Regions from separate parts of the Rhodococcus sp. WB9 genome, predicted to be linked through region 3. Evidence: riboswitches for the same ligand, from Rfam matches in the RefSeq annotation. Region 3 holds a riboswitch; each other region holds the start of a gene.
What was found. Region 3 has a riboswitch for cobalamin ahead of FND50_RS13645 (ABC transporter substrate-binding protein). Riboswitches for the same ligand answer to the same signal wherever they lie in the genome.

Region 1: another riboswitch for cobalamin. It lies ahead of metE (5-methyltetrahydropteroyltriglutamate--homocysteine S-methyltransferase); the one in region 3 lies ahead of FND50_RS13645 (ABC transporter substrate-binding protein).
Region 2: another riboswitch for cobalamin. It lies ahead of cobN (cobaltochelatase subunit CobN); the one in region 3 lies ahead of FND50_RS13645 (ABC transporter substrate-binding protein).

Annotation. Positions count from the first base shown of each region.
Region 1 is NZ_CP041769.1:1,540,030-1,544,961, reverse strand. Features, by position in the region: gene FND50_RS07395 (sensor histidine kinase) at 1-634, shown strand, start outside; gene FND50_RS07390 (response regulator transcription factor) at 631-1,239, shown strand; gene FND50_RS07385 (ISL3 family transposase) at 1,270-2,571, opposite strand; cobalamin riboswitch at 2,793-3,000, shown strand; gene metE (5-methyltetrahydropteroyltriglutamate--homocysteine S-methyltransferase) at 3,127-4,932, shown strand, end outside.
Region 2 is NZ_CP041769.1:4,259,777-4,264,708, forward strand. Features, by position in the region: gene cobN (cobaltochelatase subunit CobN) at 1-1,751, opposite strand, end outside; cobalamin riboswitch at 1,807-1,950, opposite strand; gene cobG (precorrin-3B synthase) at 1,957-3,090, shown strand; gene FND50_RS19560 (precorrin-8X methylmutase) at 3,115-3,741, shown strand; gene FND50_RS19565 (precorrin-2 C(20)-methyltransferase) at 3,738-4,932, shown strand, end outside.
Region 3 is NZ_CP041769.1:2,968,941-2,973,872, forward strand. Features, by position in the region: gene FND50_RS13635 (SDR family oxidoreductase) at 1-529, opposite strand, end outside; gene FND50_RS13640 (MMPL family transporter) at 562-2,682, opposite strand; cobalamin riboswitch at 2,783-2,917, shown strand; gene FND50_RS13645 (ABC transporter substrate-binding protein) at 3,012-4,007, shown strand; gene FND50_RS13650 (iron ABC transporter permease) at 4,004-4,932, shown strand, end outside.

The DNA.
Region 1 (4,932 bases), 1.4 Mb from region 3:
CGGGGTGACCAAGCTGATCAACCGCAACATCGAACTGGTCCGGGAACGGGAAGCGAGCGAACGGCTCGCGGTGCAGGAGGAACGCACCCGGATGGCCCGCGACCTCCACGACATCCTGGGGCACTCCCTCACCGTCATCACCGTCAAGGCCGAACTCGTGGGCCGGCTCCTCGACATCGACATCGACCGGGCCCGCACGGAAGTGGCAGACCTGGAACGCCTTTCCCGCGACGCGCTCGCGGACGTCCGGCAGGCCGTGCAGGGAATCCGGGGGCTGTCGCTTCCGGTGGAGATCGCCCGGGCCGGGGAAGCGTTGCGGTCGGCCGGAATCGAGGCGGAGCTGCCCAACAGCACCGAGTCGGTGCCCACCGGACTGCGCGAGTTGTTCGCGTGGACCGTCCGGGAGGGTGTCACGAACGTGGTCCGGCACAGCGGCGCAACGCACTGCTCGGTGACGGTGGGCGAACGCGAGGTCACCGTCGTCGACGACGGCGCCGGGTGTCGTGAATCCGTGCACGGGAACGGGCTGGTGGGCCTTCGGGAGCGCGCCGCCGCCGCCGGAGCCCGGGTCGTCATCACCCATCCGCAACCCGGCGGGTTCTCGTTGCACGTGCTGAAGGAAGAGGCCCCGTGACGATCCGGCTGCTGCTCGCCGACGATCAGGCACTCGTCCGCGGTGCCCTCGCCGCCCTGCTCGACCTGGAGGCGGACCTCACGGTCGTCGCGGAGGTCGGGCGCGGCGACGAGGTCGTCGCGGCGGCGCGCGAGCACTCCCCCGACGTCGCGCTCCTCGACGTCGAAATGCCCGGCCTGGACGGAATCGCCGCGGCCACGGCACTGCGGACCGAGATGCCGCAGACCCGCGTCCTGATCGTGACGACGTTCGGTCGTCCCGGGTACCTGCGCAAGGCACTGCAGGCCGGTGCATCGGGGTTCGTCGTGAAGGACACCCCGGCCCGGCAGCTCGCCGACGCCGTCCGGCGCGTCCATGCCGGACTGCGCGTCGTCGACCCGGCTCTCGCCGCCGACAGTCTCGTCAGCGGGGAATCACCGCTCACCGACCGGGAGACCGACGTGCTGCGGGCGGCGCGGGACGGTGCGCCGGTCGCCTCGATCGCTGCCGCACTGTTCCTGTCGGCAGGCACGGTACGCAATCACCTGTCTTCGGCGATCGGCAAGACCGGCGCCAGCACCCGCGCCGAGGCCGTCCGCGCCGCGGAGTCGAACGGCTGGCTGTAGGCCCTCCGGGCTCGTGCGCCTTTTTGGGCTCTACTGACTCATTCGTGGGTGGGTTCGGCCGGGTAGTTGTGGTCGAGCGCCCCCGAGGCTGAGCATCGCGAGTGCGATGACGGCCTCGGGGGTGTGGAACCCGAATCCGCGTCGGGTGATGAGGCGGATTTTGGTGTTGACCGATTCGATGCGCCCGTTGGACAGGCCGTGTTCGATGGCGGCGAGGATGGCGGGTTTGTGGGCGCGGATGCTTTTCTGCAACGCGACAAAGGCCGGGATCCGGGACCGTCTCGCCCAGCCGATCCATCGATCGAGTTCGGTGGCGGCGTTCTCGGCCGGGAGTTGGAAGATCAACCGCAAGGTTTCCTTGAGTAGGTAGGCGCGGTGCAGCACCGGGTCGTGCAGTTCGATCCACCGTAGCGTCGCCTGCTGCCCGGTGGTGAGGGTGTCCGGGTTCTTCAGCAACGCCCACCGGCTGCGTTTCACCGTTTGAGCTGGTCCGGCCTTCGGGCGGCGGCGTGGTTTCCAGCCGCCGCCGCGGGAGGCGTTCTCGGTGGCCCGGGCCCGGTTCCACGCGGCCCGGCGGACCGCGTCGAGGGCTTCGGTGGCCCAGGCGACCACGTGGAACGGGTCCGCGCAGCGGATCGCATCCGGGCAGTACCGGGCCACCACCGATCCGATCCACCCGGCCGCGTCCGAGGTGACGTGGGTGATTTTCGCGCAGCGTTCGGGCCCGAGCCGGTCGAAGAACCCGGACAGGGTGGCCGCGTCGCGGCCGGGGGCGGCCCACACCAGCCGGCCGGAGTCGTGGTCGACGACGACCGTCAGATACTTGTGGCCCTTCTTGTAGGAGATCTCGTCGATCCCGATCCGACGCAGCCCGGCCAGCGGGTCCCGGGCGGGTGCGGTGTCGGCCCACACCCGGTCCACGATCGCCCCGACCGTGCGCCAGGCGGTGCGCGTCACCTCGCAGGTCGCGGCCTTCGAGGTGTGCGTGGCCAGCCACGCCACCGTCTGGTCGAACGCGTGGGTGTGCCCGGCGCGGTGCCGGGCCCAGGGCACAGCGGCCACCGTGACCCCGTGTTCGCGGCAGGACACCCGTGGGGCGTCGGCCTCGATAAAGGTGCGGACCAGGCCGCAGTCCGGGCCGCGCCATCGCCGCCGCCCGGTGCCGCCGTCGTAGCCGGGGCTACGGCGACCGCACAGCCCGCACCGGGACCGGGCCCGGGCCTGCGGCCGGACCGCGACGATCACCGCCACGGCCGTGGCATCGAAATCAACGTGCTCGATCACCGTCTTTTCGACACCCAACACCTGACGCCATATCCTGGCTTCGCGCACGCCGTTCTCCCACACATGTAGCCGACTGACCCTAGACAAGCCAGAACGCTACTGGGACAACGGCGTGCGCCCCTACGATGCCCAGCTACCACCCACGATCACAGCAGTAGAGCCCCTTTTTGGTAGTTGGGGCTACCAAGAAGGCGCACGGGCCGGAGGCCTATGCTGGCCGGTGCAGCTGGTTCGCCCGGCACGGTCGTGAGGAGCCCCGAAGACCGCACCTGGCGTCGAAGCACGTCGGCCTCTCCGGAGTCCGCGTGTGAGAGGGAACCCGGTGAGAATCCGGGACTGTCCCGCAGCGGTGAGCAGGAACGACCGCCGTCACCATGCACTGGGCAACCGCCTGGGAAGCGACGGCCACTAGGTCCGGTGTGATGTCACACCGGCTGCCTGCAAGTCCGAAGACCTGCCGACTGTGTCGGGCACGCCGTGCCCGACGGTTACCGCCTCGTGGATTGGGCGTGTAGACCTTCTCGCGCTGCAGCAGGTCCCTGGGCTCGAGAGGTGTACCCGTTTGCCGGCGGTAGCCGTACCGCGTACGCAACTGGAGATACCGTGACATTTTCTTTCACCGCGACCGTGCTGGGCTCACCTCGCATCGGTCCGAATCGCGAACTGAAGAAGGCCGTCGAGTCGTACTGGACCGGCCGCCTCGACGCCGAAGGGCTCGACGCGCTCGCCCAGGATCTGCGACGCCGGACCTGGACGAGATTGCGCGACGCCGGGCTCGACTCCGTTCCCGTCAACACGTTCTCGTACTACGACCATGTGCTGGACACCGCGGCGATGCTCGGCGCCCTGCCCGACCGTGTCGCCGGCATCGAGAGCGACCTCGACCGCTACTTCGCCGCCGCCCGCGGCAACCACACGATCGCCCCGCTCGAGATGACCAAGTGGTTCGACACCAACTACCACTACCTGGTGCCCGAGATCTCCCCATCGACGACGTTCGCCCTCGACCCGTCGAAGGTGCTCCGCGAACTCGAAGAGGCACGTGCCCTGGACATTCCGGCCCGCCCGGTGGTGGTGGGTCCGGTGACGTTCCTGCTGCTGTCGAAGGCCGTCGGCTCGGAGGTACCCCTCCTCGACCGCCTCGACGAACTGGTCCCGCTGTACGCGGACCTGCTCGGTCGGCTCGCCGACGCCGGCGCCGAGTGGGTGCAAATCGACGAACCCGCGCTGGTCGCCGACCGCACACCGGAAGAGATCGCGGCGGCCAAGCGTGCCTACGACCGGTTGTCCGCGGCACCGTCGCGGCCGGCGATCCTCCTCGCGTCCTACTTCGGCAGCCTCGGTGACGCACTCCCCGCCATCGCCTCGACCGGTGTCGAGGGAATTGCGATCGATCTGGTCGCCGGATCCGACACTCTCGCCACCGTTCCCGATCTGACCCGCAAGCACGTCGTCGCCGGCGTCGTCGACGGACGCAACATTTGGCGCACCGACCTGGACGCGGCACTGGCGTCGCTCGGCACCCTGCTGGGCAGCACCGGTTCGCTCGCCGTCTCGACGTCGTGCTCGCTGCTGCACGTCCCGTACACGCTCGACGCGGAGACCGGACTCGACAAGGCGCTGCGGTCGTGGCTGGCGTTCGGTACCGAGAAGGTCCGCGAGGTCGTCACCCTCGGCACCGCACTGACCAGCGGTCGTGAATCCGTCGAGGACGAGTTCGCGCTCGCCCGCGCGGCGGCGTCCACCCGCAGCACCGACAGGCGTCTGCACGACGCCACGGTCCGTGCCCGGCTGGACGCGCTCACCGCGTCCGATCCGGGGCGCAGTCCCGCCGCGGAACGTCGGGAAGCCCAGTCGGCGCTGTCGCTTCCGGTGCTGCCGACCACCACCATCGGCTCCTACCCGCAGACGACGCAGATCCGGGTCGCGCGCGCGGCGCGGCGCAAGGGTGAGATCGACGAGTCCGAGTACCTGAACCGGATGCGCGCCGAGGTCGCCGATGTGGTTGCGCTGCAGGAGAAGCTGGACCTCGACGTGCTGGTGCACGGCGAACCGGAACGCAACGACATGGTGCAGTACTTCGCCGAACAGTTGGACGGGTTCTTCGCGACGGACAACGGCTGGGTGCAGTCGTACGGCAGCCGCTGCGTCCGCCCGCCGATCCTGTACGGCGACGTGCGCCGCAGCCACCCGATGACGGTCGAATGGATCACGTACGCGCAGTCACTCACGCAGCGTCCGGTGAAGGGCATGCTCACCGGTCCGGTGACGATCCTGGCGTGGTCGTTCGTGCGCGACGACCAGCCGTTGGCCGACTCGGCCAACCAGGTGGCGCTGGCCATCCGCGACGAAACGGTGGACCTGCAGGGCGCGGGCATCCGGATCGTCCAGGTGGACGAGCCCGCGTTG
Region 2 (4,932 bases), 1.3 Mb from region 3:
GGGATCAGGTGATCGACGAGAGTCGCGTGGGCACGGCGCTTGGCCTGCGTGCCCTCCCCCGGATCGTTGACCAGGAACGGGTAGATCAGCGGCAGGTCGCCGAGTGCGGCGTCGGTGCCGCACGACGCGGACATGCCGAGTGTCTTGCCGGGCAGCCATTCGAGGTTGCCGTGCTTGCCGAGATGGACGACGGCGTCGGCGCCGAAACCGCCGGCGGCGGCGTCCGCGGCGATCCACCGGTAGGCGGCGAGGTAGTGGTGGCTCGGCGGTAGATGCGGGTCGTGGTAGATCGCGACCGGCTTCTCCCCGAATCCGCGCGGCGGCTGCACCATCAGCACGAGGTTCCCGAACTGCATTGCGGCGATGACGATTTCACCGGCGGGATCCTGTGAGCGGTCGACGTACAGTTCGCCCGGCGCCGGCCCCCAGTGCTCCTCGACGCCCTCGCGCAGTTCGGCGGGCAGCGCCGAGAACCACTCGCGGTAGCGGGCCGCGGAGATCCGGATCGGGTTGCCCGCGAGCTGCTCCGCGGTCAGCCAGTCCGGATCCTGGCCGCCGGCGGCGATGAGGGCGTGGATCAGCGCGTCGCCGTCCTGGGCGGCGAGACCCGGCACGGAATCCGGTCCGTCCGCCGGGCCGAGGTCGTATCCGGCGGCCCGCATCTCGGTGAGCAACCGGATCGCGCTGGCCGGCGTGTCGAGACCGACGGCGTTGCCGATGCGGGCGTGCTTCGTCGGGTACGCCGACAGCATCAGAGCGATCCGGCGGTCGGACGCGGGGATGTGCCGGAGCCGGGCGTGCCGGACGGCGATGCCCGCCACCCGGGAGGCGCGCTCGGCGTCGGGAACGTAGGTGGAGAGACCGTCCGCGTCGATCTCCTTGAACGAGAACGGCACCGTGATCAGCCGGCCGTCGAACTCGGGGACCGCGACCTGGGTGGCGACGTCGAGCGGCGACAATCCGTCGTCGTTGGACTCCCACGATTCACGGCTGCTGGTCAGGCACAGTCCCTGCAGGATCGGCACGTCCAGCGCGGCCAGCGCGGCGACGTCCCACGCCTCGTCGTCGCCACCGGCCGAGACGCCGGCCGGCTTGGTGCCGCCGGCGGCGAGCACGGTGACCACCATCGCGTCCGCCCGGCGCAGCGTGTTCAGCAACTCCGGTTCGGCGGTGCGCAGCGACGCGCAGAAGATCGGCAGCGGGGTGCCGCCCGCCGCGACGACGGCGTCGCACAGCGCCTCGATGTAGCGGGTGTTCCCGGCCAGGTGCTGCGCGCGGTAGTAGAGAACGGCGATCGTGGGGCGGTCCGGGTTCCCGTCGGGAGCGAACGGCGCGACACCCCAGCTCGGCAGGTGGACCGGCGCCTCGAAACCGTGACCGGTCAGCAGCACGGTGTCCGACAGGAAGTGGTGCAGTTGGGCGAGGTTGTCGGCGCCGCCCTCGGCGAGATAGTTGTGTGCCTCCGCCGACACACCGGCAGTGACCGTCGAGCACTCCATCAGCTCGGCGTCCGGGGCGTGCTCGCCGCCGAGGACCACCACCGGCAGTCCGCTGGCGAGGACCGCGTCGAGGCCCTCCTCCCACGCCCGCCGGCCACCGAGGATGCGCACCACCACCAGGTCGGCGCCGTCGAGCAGTCCCGGCAGATCCTCCTCGACCAGCAGCCGTGCCGGGTTGGCCCAGCGGTAGTCCGCCCCGCTGGCGCGTGCGCTGAGCAGGTCGGTGTCGGAGGTGGAGAGCAGCAGGATCACGTGTGGAGCCTTCCTGGGGGTGTCGCGCCCCGTGGCGGTGGTTCTGTGCGGAACCGTAGGTCGGAGGACGGCAGGTGAGGGTCTGGCTCGCCCACCGGTTTCGGCGGGCTCACAGTGGCGCGACCGCACCGGATTTTCACCGGCTTCCTCTCCTGCTGTCGCAAGTGCTGGTGATGCTACCCGGGGCCGGACGTAACCTGGGACCATGGTCGACTCCCGTTCCCGCCCCGACGCATGCCCCGGCGCGCTGCAGGTCCACCGGGCCGCCGACGGTGCCCTCGCCCGGGTGCGCCTCCCCGGAGGTGTGCTGACCTCCACCCAGCTGCAGACCCTCGCGGAATCGGCCCGCGACCTCGGAAACGGCGAGATCGAACTGACCTCCCGCGGCAACGCGCAACTGCGGGCGGTCCGCGATCCGCAGGAGTTCGCCCGCCGCCTCGCCGACGCGGGCCTCCTGCCGTCGGAGACCCACGAGCGGGTCCGCAACATCCTCGTCTCGCCGCTGACCGGCCGGATCGGTGGTGTCGCGGACCTGCGGGATCTGGTCGACGAACTCGACCGGACGTTGTGCGCGGACGCCGCGCTGGCGGACCTGCCCGGCCGCACGCTGTTCACCCTCGACGACGGACGCGGCGACGTGTCGGCGCTCGGCGGCGATTTCGGCGTCCATGCGGTGAGCGAGACGGAGGTCGCCCTGGTCCTCGCCGGTCGCGACAGCGGTGCCCGGATCGCGGCGACGGAATCGGTGGCGGTGCTCCTGAACGCCGCCCGCGTCTTCCTGGAGCTGCGCGATCAGCACTGGCGGCTGTCCGAGATCGCCGACGGGGTCGAACGGGTCCTGTCGGCGTTGACGCTCGCACCGACCGCCGACCCGGTGAGCGGGTTCGACGACCATCGGCCGCCGATCGGGTGGCTCGACCAACCGGACGGCAACGTGACCCTCGGCGGCGGCCTCGCGTTCGGGATCCTCGATGCCCGGCTGGCCGAGTTCCTCGCCGCGGTCGAGAAGCCGGTGATCGTCACGCCGTGGAAATCGGTGTTGCTGTGCGATCTCGACGAGTGGTCGGCCGAGCAGGTGGTCCGGGTCCTCGCCCCGATGGGCCTGATCTTCGACGAGAACTCGCCGTGGCTGAACGTCAGCGCCTGCACCGGGCAACCCGGCTGCGAGAAGGCGCTCGCCGACGTGCGATCCGACGCGCGGGACGCCGTCGCGAGCGGCGAACTCCCGGTGGAGGGCCGGCAGCACTGGTCGGGCTGCGAGCGGTGCTGCGGGCGGCCCAAGGGTGAGGTCGCCGACGTCGTCGCCACGGAGACGGGTTACCGGGTGGAGGAGCCGTGACCGCGGTGCCTCTATCGTGAGCGGATGATCGAGTACATCCGAGACGGCGCGGAGATCTACCGCCAGTCCTTCGCCACGATCCGCGCCGAGGCGGATCTCAGTGCCTTTCCCGAGGACGTCTCGCAGGCCGTGGTCCGCATGATCCACGCAAGCGGTCAGGTCGACCTCGTGGACGACGTCGCGTTCACCCCCGGTGTCGTGAAGGCCGCCCGCGCGGCGCTGGCGGGCGGCGCCCCGATCCTGTGCGACGCGCAGATGGTCGCTGCCGGCGTGACCCGGAAGCGTCTCCCTGCGGACAACGAGGTCCTCTGCACGCTGCGCGACCCCCGGGTCCCGGTGCTGGCGGAGCAGATCGGGAACACCCGCTCGGCGGCCGCACTCGAATTGTGGGGCAGCAAACTCGACGGTGCCGTCGTCGCGATCGGCAACGCCCCGACCGCGTTGTTCTACCTGCTGGACATGATCGAATCCGGGGCACCCCGGCCTGCCGCGATCGTGGGCGGTCCGGTCGGCTTCATCGGTGCGGCCGAGTCGAAGGAAGCGTTGATCGAACACCCGCGCGGACTGGACTATCTGGTGGTCCGCGGCCGCCGGGGTGGCAGCGCCATCACAGCTGCGGCGCTGAATGCGATTGCGAGCGAGGTCGAATGAGCTCCGACGAGCGGGTGACCGGCAAACTGTGGGGCGTCGGCATCGGACCGGGCGACCCGGAACTGGTGACGGTGAAGGCCGCGCGGGTCATCGCCGAGGCCGATGTGGTGGCGTTCCACAGCGCCCGGCACGGCAAGAGCATCTCCCGCGCGGTCGCGGCGCCGTACCTGCGTGAGGGACAGATCGAGGAGCACCTCGTCTACCCCGTCACCACCGAGACCGTCGACCACCCGGGCGGTTACCAGGGGGCGATGGACGAGTTCTACGAGGAGGCGTCGCAGCGACTCGCCGCCCACCTCGACGCCGGCCGGTCGGTCGCGCTCCTCGCGGCGGGCGACCCGCTGTTCTACAGCTCCTACATGCACATGCACAAGAGGTTGGCGCAGCGCTTCGAGGCGGAGGTCATTCCCGGGGTCACGTCGATCAGCGCCGCCTCCGCCGCGCTGGCGATGCCGCTCGTCGAGGGCGAGGAAATCCTGACCGTCCTGCCGGGAACGCTGCCGCCCGGCGAGCTGACGCGGCGCCTACGGGAGACCGACGCCGCCGCGATCCTGAAGCTCGGACGGACCTACCCGGCCGTTCGGCAGGCGTTGAAGGACTCCGGCCGCATCGACGAGACGTGGTACGTCGAGCGGGCCAGCACGACCCGGCAGAAGATCGACGCCGCCGACGACGTCTCGGACAGCGACGTCCCCTACTTCTCGATCGCCATCGTGCCCAGCCCGTCGAACGCGCGCCGCGACGACGCGGCACCGCAGGGCGAACTCGTCGTCGTCGGGCTCGGTCCCGGCGATCAGGCCTGGACGACACCGGAAGTGCAGCACGAACTGTCGCTCGCCACCGATCTCGTCGGCTACGGCCCCTACATCGACCGGGTCCCCGAACGTCCCGGCCAGCGCCGTCACTCCAGCGACAACCGCGTCGAGGCCGAACGTGCCGCGATGGCGCTCGACCTGGCCAAGAACGGGGCCCGCGTCGCCGTCGTGTCGTCCGGTGACCCGGGTGTGTTCGCGATGGCCGCCGCGGTGCTGGAAGTCGCGGCCGAGGAGCAGTGGCGCGGCGTCCCCGTGCGCGTCCTGCCCGGCATGACCGCCGCGAACGCCGTCGCGAGCCGGGTCGGCGCACCCCTCGGTCACGACTACGCCGTCCTGTCGCTGTCGGACCGGCTCAAGCCGTGGGACGTGGTGGCGC
Region 3 (4,932 bases):
AACTGCCGACCACCGCGGAGGGCCGGTAGATGCGCCATCGCAGGCCCTCGGCTTCCCGCACCAGCTTCTCCGCCTCGAACTTGGTGCGGTGATACGGGGTGGGGAATCCCTGCCCGAGATCGAAATCCGTTTCCCTGAACGGACCTTCGTGATCCCCCGCGACGGCGATGGACGAGACGTGATGCAGAGTCGCATCCAGTTCCCGGGCCAGCGCGATCACCGAGCGGGTGCCGTCGACGTTCGTGGTTGCCTGTTCGTCGCCCGCCGTGAGGTCGTAGATCGCGCCGAGGTGCAGGACGTGATCGGCTGCCGGCGCCGCGGTGAGTCCGAGGCCGGGCTCGGTCAGGTCGCCGATCAGCGGATGCACCCGTTCGCCGCCCGGCATGCCGTCGACGAGCGCCTTCCAGCGCGCGACGGACGCGCGCCGGACGAGGACGTGGATCTCGGCTGATGCATCGCGGTCGAGGATGAGTGGCAGCACGTGCCGACCCAAAAATCCGGTTCCGCCGGTGACGAGGTAGGTGGCCATGACCCGAACTTACTCCAAAGTAAGATAATGCACTAGTGGCCCAGACCCACCTTGGCGTGCACCTTCTTCATCCAGGCCGGGGCCCACCAGTTGGCCTCGCCCATCAGCTTCACGAGGGACGGAACGAGGAGCATGCGGACCACCGTCGCGTCGACGACGAGTGCGACGATCATGCCCACACCGAGGAACCGCATGATCGACAGACCGGAGATGGTGAACGCTCCGGTCACCACCACGAGCAGCAGCGCCGCGGCCGTCACGATGCGGCCCGTGCGCTCGGTGCCGAAGCGCACCGCCTCCTCCGTGGTCGCGCCGGCCTCGTGCGCCTCGACCATGCGTGACATCAGGAACACCTCGTAGTCGGTCGACAGGCCGAAGACCACGGCGAGGATGAGGACCACGAACGTCGCCTCGAGCGGTGCCGGACTGACCCCGAGCAGACTCGCGCCGTGGCCCAGCTCGAAGATCCAGGTGAGTACACCGAACGTGGCGGCGAGGCTCAGCCCCGCCATCGCGACCGCCTTGATCGGCAGCACCACCGAGCCGAACGCCAGGAACAACAGCACGAGCGTCGAACCCACCATGATCGCGATCATCACCGGCATCCAGTGCACGATCGCCGCGTTCCCGTCGTCGACGGTCGCCTGACCGCCGCCGACGAGGAGTTCGGTTCCCTCCGGCGGCGTGATGGCACGGAGTCCGTCCACTGCGGCGCTCTGGTCGTCGGTGGTGACGCCTTCGGAGTAGACGGCCTGGACCGCGACCAGCTCGTTGCCGGACGCGACGACGGTGGCCGCCCCGATGCCCTCCACCCGGCCGGCGGCCTGGGCGACCGCGGCGCCGTCGGCGGCGGTCGGGGCCGTGCCGTCGGTGCCCCGGAGGATGAGGGTGGCGCCGTTTCCGGTGGTGGGAAACTCGGTGGTGAGAGTGTCGGTGGCGATGCGGGCGGGGTCGTTCTCCGGCAGCGCCGTGTACGTGACCTCGCCGAGTGACGCGCTGAGCAGGGGCGAGGCGAGGACCATCAAGCCCGCGACGATGCCGACCGCGATGGCGACCGGCCGCCGCATCACCCACGTGACGACGGAGCCCCAGAACGTGCGGGCGCGAACCTCCCCACGCTGCGCCGCATCCTTGCGCCAGGTCAGTGCGTTGATGCGATGACCCAGGATCGCGAGCAGCGCCGGGACCGCGGTGAGTGACAGCAGCGCCGCGCTCGCGACCGCGGCCATCGCACCGAACCCGAGCGACTTGATCACGTCCTGCGGAAACACGAGCATGCCCGAGAACGCGCACACGAGAAGCAGACCGGAGAACAGCACGGTGCGGCCCGCGGTCAGGACGGTGCGCCGGGTCGCCTCCGCGACGTCGGCGCCGGACTCCAGTTCCTCGCGGAAACGTCCGACGATGAACAGGCCGTAGTCGATCGCGAGCCCCAGTCCGAGCAGGGACGCCACGTTGATCGCGAACGAACTGACGTCGGTGAACAGGGTCAGCAGGCGCAGGGTGGCCAGGGCGCTGAAGATCGAGAGCAACCCGACGAACACCGGAACGGCCGCGGCCACCAGTCCGCCGAAGATGAAGACCAGCAACACGAGAGTGATCGGGAGCGCGATCGCCTCGGCCAGCACCAGGTCCTGTTGCAGCCGGTTGTTGAACGCCACACCCACCACCGAATTTCCCGCGAACTCGGTGTCGATGCCCTCCACCTCGAGCTTCGGCAGCAGGTCGTCGAACGTGGCGGCGGTGATCCCGGCGTCGGGGTCGACGGTGATCGCGGCCGACGCTTTGGTGCCGTCCTCCGACACCATCAGCTGCTTCCTCGCCGCGTCCGCGGTCCAGTACGACGTCACCGAGTACGTGGGCACCTCGGCGGCGAACCGGTCGAGACTCGCGGTGACCTCGGGGCCGATGTCGTCCAGGGTCTTCCCGTCGGGTGCCGTGTAGATGGCGATGATGTCCGGCGTCTGTGGACCCAGGTTGTCCTGGACGATCCGGGCCACTTCGGCGGATTCGCTACCGGGATCGGTGAAGCCGCCCGAGCTGAGTTTCGCGAAGACACCGGTGCCCCACGCGCCGCTCACCAGAACGGCGACGACGGCGAGGCTCAGGACCCACCATTTGCGTGAAACAACGGTCGAGGCCCAACGTGTCATGCGTTATCTCCGGCTTGTCTGGGGCGGGCAGCTGCGACTGCCGACTGTAGTGCGGATCGGGGTGTCACCGACGGGGGTGTGATGCGGCTCCCGGCAAATCGTGCATACTCGGCATCGCACTTGCAGCCACACGCACGGGGGAAGCCGGTCCGAATCCGGCGCTGACCCGCAACGGTAGGCCACCAGATTATTTCGGTGGCGAGCCCGATTACCCGGCGTGGGGTGTGCGACATCCTTTTCGTCGTGGTCTACGAAGCGGAGTCCTGCAGGCGCCGCACAGGGCGTCTGCTGACTTCTCATTCGTGGCTCTGAGCCGCAATGAGGTTTACATGCACGGTCAGTTGTTCAGAAGTACCGGTCTGGTCACGCTCGCTGTGACCGCGCTGGTGGTCGCCGGGTGTTCGCGCGGGGAGTCCGTGGGGCAGACCGCTTCCGCCGAATCCTTCGCCGAGCCGGTGTCCGTCACGAACTGCGATCGAACGGAGACGTTCGACGGCCCGCCCCAGCGCATCGTCAGCATGAACGATCACGTCACCGAGGTGCTGATCGAGATGGGGGCCGGCGACCGCATCGTCGGCACGGGGTACGGCGACGCGACCCCGTTGCCGGAGTTCGCGGACGCCTTCGCGACGATCCCGAAACTCGCGAAGGAATACCCGGCCCGGGAGCAGATCCTCGACCTCGACCCCGACCTGGTGGTCGGTGGAATGCGGAGCGCGTTCGACGAGAAGGAGGGGCGGTCGCGCGAATCCCTCGGCGACCAGGGCATTCCCACCTTCCTGTTCTCCGAGTACTGCGGGCAGGGTTTCCCCGACATCGGTCTGCTGCGCAGCGACTACACGCAGCTCGGCGAGATCCTCGGAGTCCCGGACCAGGCGCGGGCGATCACCGACCGGGTGACGTCCGGATTGCAGGCAGTGCGTGACGAGATCGCAGGCACCGCACCGGTTCCGACGTTCTTCTACGATTCCGGCGAGGACGTCCCGCTGACGATCGGCGGTGTGGGAGTCGGCCAGCTCATCGCGGACCACGCGGGTGCGGCCAACCTCTTCGCCGAGGGGGAGAAGCCGTATTCGAAGTCCACCTGGGAGATCATCGGTGAACGCGCCCCGGAGGCGATCGTCGTCCTCGACTACGGTACGACGAGTGCGCAGGCGAAGATCGACTTCCTGAAATCGCACCCGATCATGTCGACGACACCCGCCGTGAAGGCCGGCCGGTTCGTCGTGGTGCCGCTCGACGACTTCTTCGAGAGCCCGCGCCTGGTGCGGTCGGTGGAGACGATCGCGCGGGCACTGCATCCGGACGCCGTCGGCGCGCGATGACCGTCACCGTCGAACGTGCGGCACCACCGGCGCAGGCGCCGCACCCGGCCCGCGCACGCCTCGGCTTCGTGGGCCTGATGGTGCTGCTCGCACTGACAACCCTGTTCGTCGTCGGCCTCGCGGTGTCGTTCGGTTCGGTGCGCATCCCGGTCGGCGACGTCTGGGCGATCGTCGCGCACCGGGTGGCCCCCGGCGCATTCGAGTCCTGGTGGTCGCAGGCGCGGGAGTCGATTGTCCTCGACTCCCGGCTGCCGCGGGCGCTGACCGCGGCGGCAGTCGGTGCGGCGCTGGCCCTGGCAGGCGCCGTGGCGCAGGCGGTGACCCGCAATCCATTGGCCGATCCCTATCTGCTCGGCGTGTCCTCGGGGGCGGGGTTCGGCGTGGTGGTGGTGACGGTGCTCGGGCTCGGGGTGGGAGCACTCGGCGCGTTCACCGTTCCCGTCGCGGCGTTCCTGGGCGCGATGGTGCCTCTGTTCCTGTCGCTGGCGATCGGCGGACGGTATCCGCAGCCGACGGCCGTCATCCTCGTGGGTGTCGCGTCGGCGCAGGTGTTCTCGGCGCTCATCACGTTCTCGATCCTGGTCGTCGCGGACGAGCATCAACTGAGTTCGGTGATGCACTGGCTGGCTGGCGGGTTCGGCGACTCCCGCTGGTCGACGGCGATCTTCCCGGCCGTGGCACTCGCGACGGTGGGGGCCGCGATGATGCTGAGCGCGAGCCGTATCGACCTGCTGCAGGCGGGAGACGACGGCGCCGCCGCCCTCGGCATGAACGTGCGGCGCTTCCGCGTGGTGCAGTTGCTCGGTGTGTCGATGCTGGCCGGGGCCGCCGTGTCCGTCGCGGGCGGCATCGGCTTCATCGGTCTGCTGGTGCCGCACCTGGCCGGGTACGTCGTCGGTGCGCGGGCGGTGAGGCTGCTGCCTGT